3 regions of the Pseudoalteromonas sp. SCSIO 43095 genome follow, and region 1 is predicted to be linked to each of the others. Evidence: predicted binding sites of a transcription regulator. Region 1 holds the regulator's gene; each other region holds the start of a gene.
The links. Region 1 encodes sigma-54, which starts transcription at its own class of promoters, with help from an activator protein. Its sites were predicted from a motif close to GTTGGCACGNNNNTNGNNT; they were not measured.
Positions count from the first base shown of each region.

Region 2: a site for sigma-54 is predicted at 2,085-2,103, ahead of LOC50_RS02250 (EF-hand domain-containing protein). Genes of this name have one in related genera too.
Region 3: a site for sigma-54 is predicted at 1,376-1,394, ahead of pdsR (proteobacterial dedicated sortase system response regulator). Genes of this name have one in related genera too.

Region 1 is NZ_CP087995.1:269,384-272,667, forward strand. It holds gene ptsN (PTS IIA-like nitrogen regulatory protein PtsN) at 1-385, opposite strand, end outside; gene hpf (ribosome hibernation promoting factor) at 390-677, opposite strand; gene LOC50_RS01275 (RNA polymerase factor sigma-54) at 704-2,203, opposite strand; gene lptB (LPS export ABC transporter ATP-binding protein) at 2,538-3,263, opposite strand; gene lptA (lipopolysaccharide transport periplasmic protein LptA) at 3,260-3,284, opposite strand, start outside.
Region 2 is NZ_CP087995.1:488,293-491,576, reverse strand. It holds gene LOC50_RS02260 (hypothetical protein) at 1-386, opposite strand, end outside; gene LOC50_RS02255 (HAMP domain-containing sensor histidine kinase) at 388-1,842, opposite strand; gene LOC50_RS02250 (EF-hand domain-containing protein) at 2,140-2,373, shown strand; gene LOC50_RS02245 (hypothetical protein) at 2,386-2,613, shown strand; gene LOC50_RS02240 (EF-hand domain-containing protein) at 2,770-3,006, shown strand; gene LOC50_RS02235 (calcium-binding protein) at 3,015-3,251, shown strand.
Region 3 is NZ_CP087995.1:497,198-500,481, reverse strand. It holds gene LOC50_RS02310 (marine proteobacterial sortase target protein) at 1-599, opposite strand, end outside; gene pdsO (sortase-associated OmpA-like protein PdsO) at 625-1,350, opposite strand; gene pdsR (proteobacterial dedicated sortase system response regulator) at 1,579-2,274, shown strand; gene pdsS (proteobacterial dedicated sortase system histidine kinase) at 2,268-3,284, shown strand, end outside.

The sequences.
Region 1 (3,284 bases):
ATTCTTTATCATTGAGCTTTTCTGCTATCGTGGCTAAGGTTTTTAAATGCTGCTTATTGTCACCATCAGGTACAATTAAGGCAACAAAAATGTCGACCGGTCGGTTATCTATCGCATCAAAATTAATAGCCGTTTCGCTCACTAATATAAGTGCAAGAGGCTCTTGTACACCACTCATACGACCATGTGGAATTGCAATTCCTCGACCTATACCTGTACTTCCAAGCTTTTCTCTTGCAGTTAATGCATTAAGAATATCTTGTTGTGTTAAATAGGGCAGTTTATTGTGAGCCAATTCACTGATAAATTCTAAAATTCTTTTTTTACTATTAAAAAGGACCGCAGCTTTACTGCAGTCCTGACAGATAAGTGAGCTTAGTTTCATAGTGTTAGTGTCGAGCAAGTTTCTCTTTGTGTTTAATTACTTGACGATCTAGCTTGTCAATGAGCGAGTCTATAGCGGCATACATATCTTGATGCTCAGTAGAAGCAAAAATCTCAGCGCCACTAACATGAACGGTTGCTTCAGCTTTTTGGTTTAGTTTTTCTACATCGAGAATAACGTGCACATTCGTTATGTGATCAGTGTGCCTCTGTAACTTCGAAAATTTGCTATTTACGTAGTCTCTAAGCGAGTCGGTAATATCTACATGACGACCAGTTAAATTCAGTTGCATAAACATTTTCCTCTTTGTTGTACGCCTTAAATCAAACTTTTACGTTGATTAGACGGGGGAATAGCTAGAGATTCGCGATATTTTGCTATAGTTCTCCTCGCTACTTTAATTCCTTGCTCTGCCAATATATCTGCAATTTTACTATCACTCAATGGTTTAGCTGAGTTTTCTGCAGCGATTAATTTTTTAATTAATGCTCGTATTGCTGTTGATGAGCATTCGCCACCATTTTCAGTACTTACATGGCTTGAAAAGAAATATTTAAGCTCAAAAATGCCACGTGGTGTGTGCATGTATTTTTGCGTAGTAACACGTGAAATAGTCGACTCGTGCATTTCCACCATTTCAGCCACATCGTTAAGTACCATAGGCTTCATCGCCTCAGGACCATGTTCAAAAAAGGCCTGTTGTTGCTGCACAATACAGTTAGTTACTTTAAGCAGCGTGTCGTTTCTACTTTCTAAGCTTTTTATAAACCATTTAGCCTCTTGTAAGTGCGAGCGAATAAACTGGCTATCACCACTTGATTTAACCGTACGCGACATAGCTGCATATTGGCTATTTACTCTGATCTTAGGCATGCTATCTGGGTTTAGTTCAACCACCCAACGGCCTTTTACTTTTTTAACCGACACGTCAGGAATAACGTACTCAGACTCTTCTCTGACAATAGTGTCTGCCGGTTTTGGGCTGAGCGTATGAATCAACGTCATGATTTCTTTAAGCTCATCTTCTTTAAGCTTTGTTTTTTTCATCAACGTGCGATAGTCACGCGCAGCCAGTAAATCAATATGATCGGTTAAGATCATTTTTGTTTCGTTTAAAAAAGGTGTGTCTTTATCAAATTGATTTAGCTGAATACACAAGCACTCTTGTAAACTACGCGCGGCTATTCCCACTGGATCAAATAGTTGAATACGCTTTAGTACCGCTTCTATTTCGTCAAGTTCAACTTCATCTTCGGCGTCGTTTTCTTGGTTAAAGCTTTCTAATATTTCTTCACAGCTAAGGGTTAGAATCCCTGAGTCGTCCACAGCTTCTACAATTGCAATAGCTATCGCTTCATCGGTAGGGCTAAACGGCGTCAGTTGAAGTTGCCACATTAAATACTCATGCAGCGTTTCAGTCGAAGAGCCTTGATAAATAGATTCATCTTCTGGCATTGGGCCCGATGAAGAGGCAGGCGCAGCACTCATATATTCATCCCAAGTAACATCCATAGCCATATCATCGCTAATGGTGTCTTTGGTCATTGCTTCGCCGCTATCTTGCTCATACTCGCTAGGTTTATCGTCAGCTGAGGCACTTAGCGTTAAGTCATCGTTATCGGCTTTTTGTTCGTTTTTACCTGCAGTGTCTTCGCTGTAATCGTGTTCTTCAACTTCAAGCAAGGGGTTGCTATCGAGCGCTTCTTGAATTTCTTGCTGGAGATCCAATGTACTGAGTTGCAATAAGCGAATTGCTTGTTGCAATTGTGGAGTCATTGTAAGTTGCTGGCCCATGCGCAGCTGTAATGATTGCCTCATGTATCTCTAACAATCCTTTTAAATTACGGTCTGTTGACCTTTACGATTAAAATTTGTTCAAACTAGGGGCGGTTTAATTGCGGCGCGAGGTTTGTAACCTAGTGGGCTAAGTCAAAACCGAGCAACAAAGAGTAAATCGTCCCTAGGCAGAACCCGAAGGGCAGCGCCTGTTTGGCATTGATGCTGCGTTATCGCCTATTTATGGGGAAATACCACACCACATAGGCTCTGCCTTGCCTAAATACCAAACAGACTGCTGCAAATTCAACCTTGATAGGTCAACAGACCTAAGTATGATTAATCTTAGCAGATGCTTAGTGGAATAACACACATATTAGAGCTTGAACTGCTCGCCCAAATAAACATCGCGTACTGTTTTATCGTTTAATACGTATTCAGGAGTGCCTGATGCAATTAACTCCCCATGAGAAACTATGTAGGCTTTTTCACAAACATCAAGTGTTTCGCGCACGTTATGATCTGTAATAAGGACGCCAATGCCACGGTTTTTAAGATGCTCTATAATCTTTTTAATATCTAATACTGAGATAGGATCAACCCCCGCAAAGGGTTCGTCTAAAAGGATAAATTTAGGGTTTGCTGCAAGCGCGCGAGCAATTTCAACGCGGCGACGTTCACCACCTGATAAAGCCATACCTTGACTATCGCGGATATGCTGAATGCTAAATTCATCAAGTAAATTATTTAAAGTATCTTCGCGTTGTTGTTTATTTAATTCTTTACGTGTTTCTAAGATAGCCATTAAGTTTTGATAAACAGTCAGCTTTCTAAAAATAGACGACTCTTGCGGTAAATAACCAATCCCTAAACGCGCTCGGCTGTGCATCGGTAATAAAGTAATATCTTTATCATCAATTGATATTTTGCCTTTATCGCTAGGTACAAGGCCTACAATCATATAAAAGGTGGTGGTTTTACCTGCACCATTAGGGCCAAGTAACCCCACAATACTGCCAGCTTCAACCTCTAGGCCAACGTTTTTCACCACTTCACGACCTTTGTAGCTTTTAGCTAATAGCTCTGCTTTTAATGTGCTCATGGTTGGCCTTTATCATCTTCT
Region 2 (3,284 bases), 220 kb from region 1:
TAGTGCTTTATATCATCGGGCCAATAGTACGCCTGATCCAGCTTAAGTAATTGACTCATCACAGTATTGGGGTCACTACTAAGCTTTAAACATGCTGTACTAAAAAACGCTTTCAGTGCTTGCTCCCCTAAGTAAGTTTCATTGTCAGGCGTTAATTTAAAGCCACCACACTGATTGGCATGCCAAGCAATAACTTGCGCTGCAGAGGGATATATTGGCTCTGATTTTGGCCGAGGTTTGGGGTTTGGCTGATTCGTTTTTTTATCTGGCTGAGAGGGTACATTTAATGCTGATTCACCCTGTGTTTGAGTGTTTGTTATTTCACACCCAGATAAAAAAACAAGACTGCTGGTTAGCCATACAATAGCCATTAAACGCGCAGACATATTATTTAACTCCTTTATTTTTATAGGGGATGACAATGTTAAATCGACAGCCTTGCGGCTCATTATGCTCAATTTTTAGTTGTCCATGTAACTGTTCAACTGACTCTTTGACTATAGTAAGGCCTAAACCACTGCCTTGTAAGCTAATCTCTTTGGTATGTTTACCTTGATAAAACGCCCCAAAAACATGTTCTCTTTCATGCTCTTTAATGCCACAGCCCTCATCTGCCACCTGCATATTTAGGCCGTTATTTTCTAGACTCAAGCTAATAGTAACGATTTGGTTTGGCTGAGAAAACTTTAAGCTATTGGAGATTAACTGAATTAAAATCATTTCAATTAACTCCCGTGGCAAACTAAGAGAAATATTAGGTAAACTATTGTGCCAAATAAGCGATTGTTCTCGCGCATTTAAGCGGTGCTCAAAGTGGTTATTTACCTTTTTTATTAGCTGATTAAATTCCACTTCACTGACGTTGTCTTTACTGGTGCGAATGGCGTTATAACTCAATAAACTGTCTATCATGGTACGTAGCCTCACCATCGATTGACTGATCAGCCCAAGTACCGCTTTTTGCTCGTTATTGATGGGGCCAACGATTTCATCGGCTAGTAATTCAGTGCCCTCAACCATAGAAGCCAAAGGGGTTTTTAATTCGTGAGTAACGTGGCGTAAAAATGTATCTTTTTGTTGTTCTAACATATGCAGCTGCGCTTGCACCCACTGCAACTTGTTACCTAACTCTATGAGTTCAGCTGATCCCTGCACCGATATTTTTTGCTGCCAATCTCCTTGGCCTAATTTATCAATCACTGAGGTTAAGCTTTTTAAGCGCCCGCTTATGCGCCACAAAAACCCGCCACCAACAAGTAGCGTTAAAGGCGTAAGTGCAACCAACCAGTTTATAAATGAAGCTTGTAAATTTGTGAGCTTAATTTGGTTTTGAGTGATTTTGGCTTCATTTTCCTCACGTAACCACAATGTTAGCTCCGCTAGTATTTCGCTGATTGGCACAAATAATTCAGCTTGTTGACGCGCTTCAACCACAAGTTGAGTATGCGCCGTTTGCAATGTATCCGTTAGCCGTTGCCATTGGTGTGTATTTGCTTGGTTATTTGAAAGCTGTTTTAGCTCATTGATGTTTTGCAATGATGATTGCCATTTATCTACGATTAGCTTATCGAGTGAGTCGCTCTTTAATACCCAGTTTTGTCTTGTTGCCCTTTCTAAACTATTAAGCTCTTGCTTAAGCACATTAAACGACTTAGTTACTTGGTAATTATTACTCACAATTTGCTGAGTGACCGCTAATTGCTTATTTAATACATTTAAAAACACAATAACTACTATAGATAAGGGCAGCAGCGACAACAGCATGCTCATTACAAATTGGCCAATTAAATTGGGGCGCCAATTTATCAATGCTTTATATTTTTCAGCCATGACTGCGGGCATACAAAAGTCCTTTGCTATTTTTTAACGTTCTATTATTAAGTGCTCAACTTATACACTCGCTGAACCATCAAGGATAAAAACCCCTACTGTCTCAAAATAGCGACAAGTTAAGCAATTGATTTAAAAAATTTTAAACGCTTATAACTGCAAAATTGTTGCATAAAACACACAGTTACTTGTAAAAATTACGCACCAACCACCACAAAAAAAACATAACCCGCTGATTATTAATAAAAATTAATATTGGCATCATTTTTGTAATGGAAACATTAATATTAATTTTAAAAGAGCCAAGGAATGTTCAGAAATAATTTACAGAACGCTGCACTTATCGGTCTGTGCCTAACCAGTACTCATTTATTCGCTCTTGATGTAGATGCTGAATTTAATCGTTTAGACAAAGACAGTAATGGCACATTAAGTGAAGCTGAAGCAGGTGAAGATGCTTTATTACATGAGAACTTTGCACAGATAGACACCGATGAAAACGGACTCATATCTCTAAATGAATTTAAGCTGTTTATAAAATAAAGGAGTACATTCATGAAACAACTAATTGGTGCTTTTTCGCTCCTATTTTTAGCTATTAGTGCCACCGCACTGGCATCGCCATTAAATGTACGTTTTATGCATTTAGATAAAAATATGGATGACCAAATATCGCTTGTTGAGGCAAAGCAAGATAAACAATTACTTAAGCAGTTTGCCGATTTAGACAAAGATAACAACGAGATGATTTCTAAAAAAGAATTCCAAAACTTTAAACCTTAAGTTTAGATTCAAGTTTAATCTATTAGTATAGAGTTAAAAGCACTTGCCATAATCCCTGAGGGAGTGTGTAAACGGATTTAATGTTGGGAGTTAAATTATGGCAAGTGCTTTCTTTCAATACTGTCAGCAATTAAAATACACCTTGGAACGCCAACTATGAGAATACTGCTTCCCTTTATTGGTGCTTTACTTTTTATCAGCCAAAGTGCATTCGCACTTGATGTAAAGCAACGCTTTGACCACTTGGACAAAAATAATGATGGATATTTAACCCATAGCGAGCTTGCTGCTCAGCCTCAGCTATTAAACTCATTTTCAAATTGGGATGAAAATCAAGATAACAGAATTTCTTTAACTGAGTTTAAAAACTACTTAACCACTAACCTGTACTGAGCATTTATATGAAGCCTTTTCATAATATTATTTTACTAACACTGACTGTTTTTAGCTGTATGAGTTTTGCAACAAGCAGTTATATTGCCGAAAAGTTTGAAAAACTTGACCGCAACCAAGATGGCTTTTTAACTTACCCTGAAGCTGCCAGTGATCCTGCTTTATGGTCACGTTTTGGCAGTTATGACCGTGATAAAGACGCACAATTATCATTAAGCGAATACAGCTTGTACGCCAGTAAATAAATAGCCCCACTCAATTAAAGCTTGGTTAACAAT
Region 3 (3,284 bases), 230 kb from region 1:
TTTATCGCATGTTTATCTTGATCATCGTTAACTTCCCCTGTTATTGCATGATACCGTGGCGTAATTGTGGTTGGAAAATGAATCGCAAAGGTTCCGTGTTGGTAATTAATAATCTCTTGATACTCAAGCGTTATAACTATTTCTTCTCCTGGCCCTACATTTGCCACATTTGTTATAAACATATTTGCGCGCTGCTGACGAACCAAAGAGGCCTGTTTCCCTGTTTGCTTGGCAGCTTGATACTGTTTTTCTGCTTGGTGTTTTTTTGCTATTTTACCGTGAATCACTCGCTCACCAATACGCATGGTCATTGCTTGCACGGCACTTTCACCGGGTAAAGGAAATATATAACGTGCATTTACTGCAAAAGGGTTTTCATTTATGTAGTGCTGCGTTACTACAACATGATTAATTAGTCCTGTTAGGGTCATTTTTGCATCACTTTTTAAAATAACCCCAGGATTAACCGCCACTCCTTGGCTATCAAACAAGGATAGTTTTGGCGACTGTGCATGGCTTTTAAAGCTGGCCAAAAGCACGATAATAATAAAAATAAAAAGGCTTACCTTGGTAAGCACTTTGGTGGGTTTACTCAACATAAATCACTCCCTCGAACGCACGCTGTTAATTGCTTGCTGTTTGATTACTTGACTGATTTAGCGCACGGGTAGTGAGAGTAACGCGTCTGTCAAAAAAGTTATCTTCAAGGGTGTTACTGCTTGCTATGCTTTGCTGCTCGCCAAATGCTTGTGCGCTTAAACGTGTATGGCTTACACCTTGTTTAATTAAGTAACTTTTTACGGCGTTTACTCTGGCTTTTGAAAGTAATAAGTTTGCTTGCTCTTCACCACGCTGATCGGCAAAGCCACTTAAATCAAGTGCGAGTTGTGGCTGGCTTTTTAATAACGCAACTAATTGATCAAGCTGCTTAGCAAAATGAGGAGCAATATCGCTAGAGCCTGTTTTAAATTGCACCGTCATTGCTAATAAATTATTAAGTTGTGATTGCGTTAATTGCTCATTCTGCTGAGCCAATAGCTCAAGTTGCGCTTCTAAGTGACTGTTATGATTAAGAACATGTTGGTAGTCGTTGGTTTTTTCTGCCATAACTGTTAAAGCTTGTTGCTGCTCGGCAATAGTTTGCTCAGCCACCTTGGCATCGCCAATTAAGCCACCAGCAAATGCACCTACAAACGCGCCAATAGGCCCACCAACAACGCCACCAATAATGGCACCTGTGCTTAGGCCGACTATGGTTTCCTTTTTTGCTTCTTTCGATGGAGTATCCGCGGCAAAAGCAGGAGTGCAAAAAGTACTAACGAGTGTGAGTGCGATTAATGTTTTCTTCATGATTTATTCCTTACTATTAATAATGGTTGGCAAGCTATTGGTTGGCACTTGCGTTGTATCTGTAATTTCAATAGTTGTATTAAAACACCATGAAGTGGCAACAAAGGGGATCAAAAATGGCAAACTGCTGAGCAATTGTGGCAAAAAAATGGCAATTGTGTTTTTAACCGTACTTAGCGCAAAAACTTCGCTATAGTGCGCCTAAGTCAATATGAGTAATTAATAAAAATGAAGAAAATAGCCATCATTGAAGATGAAACCGCAATCCGCGAAAACTACATAGAAATGCTGAGCGCTCAAGGCTATCAGGTGAGTGGTTATGAAAACCGCCCTCAAGCAGAAGCGGCCTTTAAAGAAGCGCTTCCCGATTTAGCCATTGTTGATATTGGTTTAGGCCATGAAATAGATGGTGGCTTTTTACTGTGCCAAACACTGCGTTCACTGTCTAAAACCTTACCGATTATTTTTTTAACCGCTCGCGACAGCGAAATAGACACCGTATGCGGCCTGCGCATGGGCGCCGACGACTACTTAACCAAAGACATTAGCTTAGCCCATTTAGCTGCGCGTATTGGCGCACTATTTCGCCGTATGGAAGCATTAGAGCAACCCGCCGATGCTAACGCATTAATAACTCGCGGCCAACTAACGCTCGATATGCAACGTATGCAGGTGCTTTGGCAACACCAGTTAGTTGATTTAACCGTAACTGAATTTTGGATGCTGCATTCACTCGCTCAGCGACCAGGGCACGTTAAAAGCCGTAACGATTTAATGAGTGATGCTAAAATTTATGTAGACGACAGCACCATTACCTCGCATGTAAAACGTATTCGTAAAAAGTTTATAGCACTCGATAGCCAGTTTGACTGTATAGATACCGTGTATGGCATGGGCTATAGGTGGGAGCAACCCACATGCTGAGATTTGGCCTACGCAGTAAATTTATCCTACTTTCGTGCTTTTTGTTTTTGTTGCCATGGCTTGGCTACGAATATGTATGGGAAATGGAAAAGTTTTTACGCCAAGGCCAAGAAAAAACGCTGGTAGGCACCACTCGCGCACTGGCCACGGCCCTGCACGAACGCCCCGCTTTATTTGACGAACAAACCAACTTTTTAGATCAAGTGGTAAAAGGTCGCGATCTCTATGCTTATAACTTAAAAAGCCCGATTCAGCTCGATGGCAAACTCAACGACTGGGACGCTTATCAATCGCTGTTTTGGCTTTATGATAAACGCTACTTACAAACAGCCAATGATAACCATCAACTGAGCAACTTATCATTTAGCCATATGGTAGGTAAGTTTGATAATTACTTATATGCTGTATTTAAAGTCACAGATGACACTGTAATTTACCGTGCTAAAAACAGCCTCAGCATTACCAATAATGACTATGTAAAAATTGGTCTAAAAAATCCTGATGGACTATTTAATACTTATATTATTGCTCCGCGCCAAGATGGCTGGGTCAACGCATTTGATGCCAACAGTAAAATGCCTTTTACTAAAATTCAGGGCTTTTTTAAACAAACTGAAACTGGCTACAACCTTGAGCTGCGCTTTCCTTTGAGTATGCTTGGCAATAAACTGGGGTTTGCCATTGCCGATGTTGATAGTAAACAGCCAAGCCAAACACTTAATATTATGTCTACATCCAACTTAAATAACCCAAATGATTTGGGCTCAGTACTGGTGCCCTCCCCTGAAATAAACCGTATATTAAAAGGCATGGGCCACAGCGGCAGTCGCATTTGGGTGGTCGATAATCATCACCGTGTTTTAGCGCAATCGGGCAGTATTCAAAATGCCGATGGCGTATGGGCTGATGGACTAAAAAATCAAGCGCCAAAAACCGCATGGCAACGCTTTGAACAAACCTATTTGCATCCTTTGTACTATAAAATTTTAACCCGTCCCGAAGATGAGTTT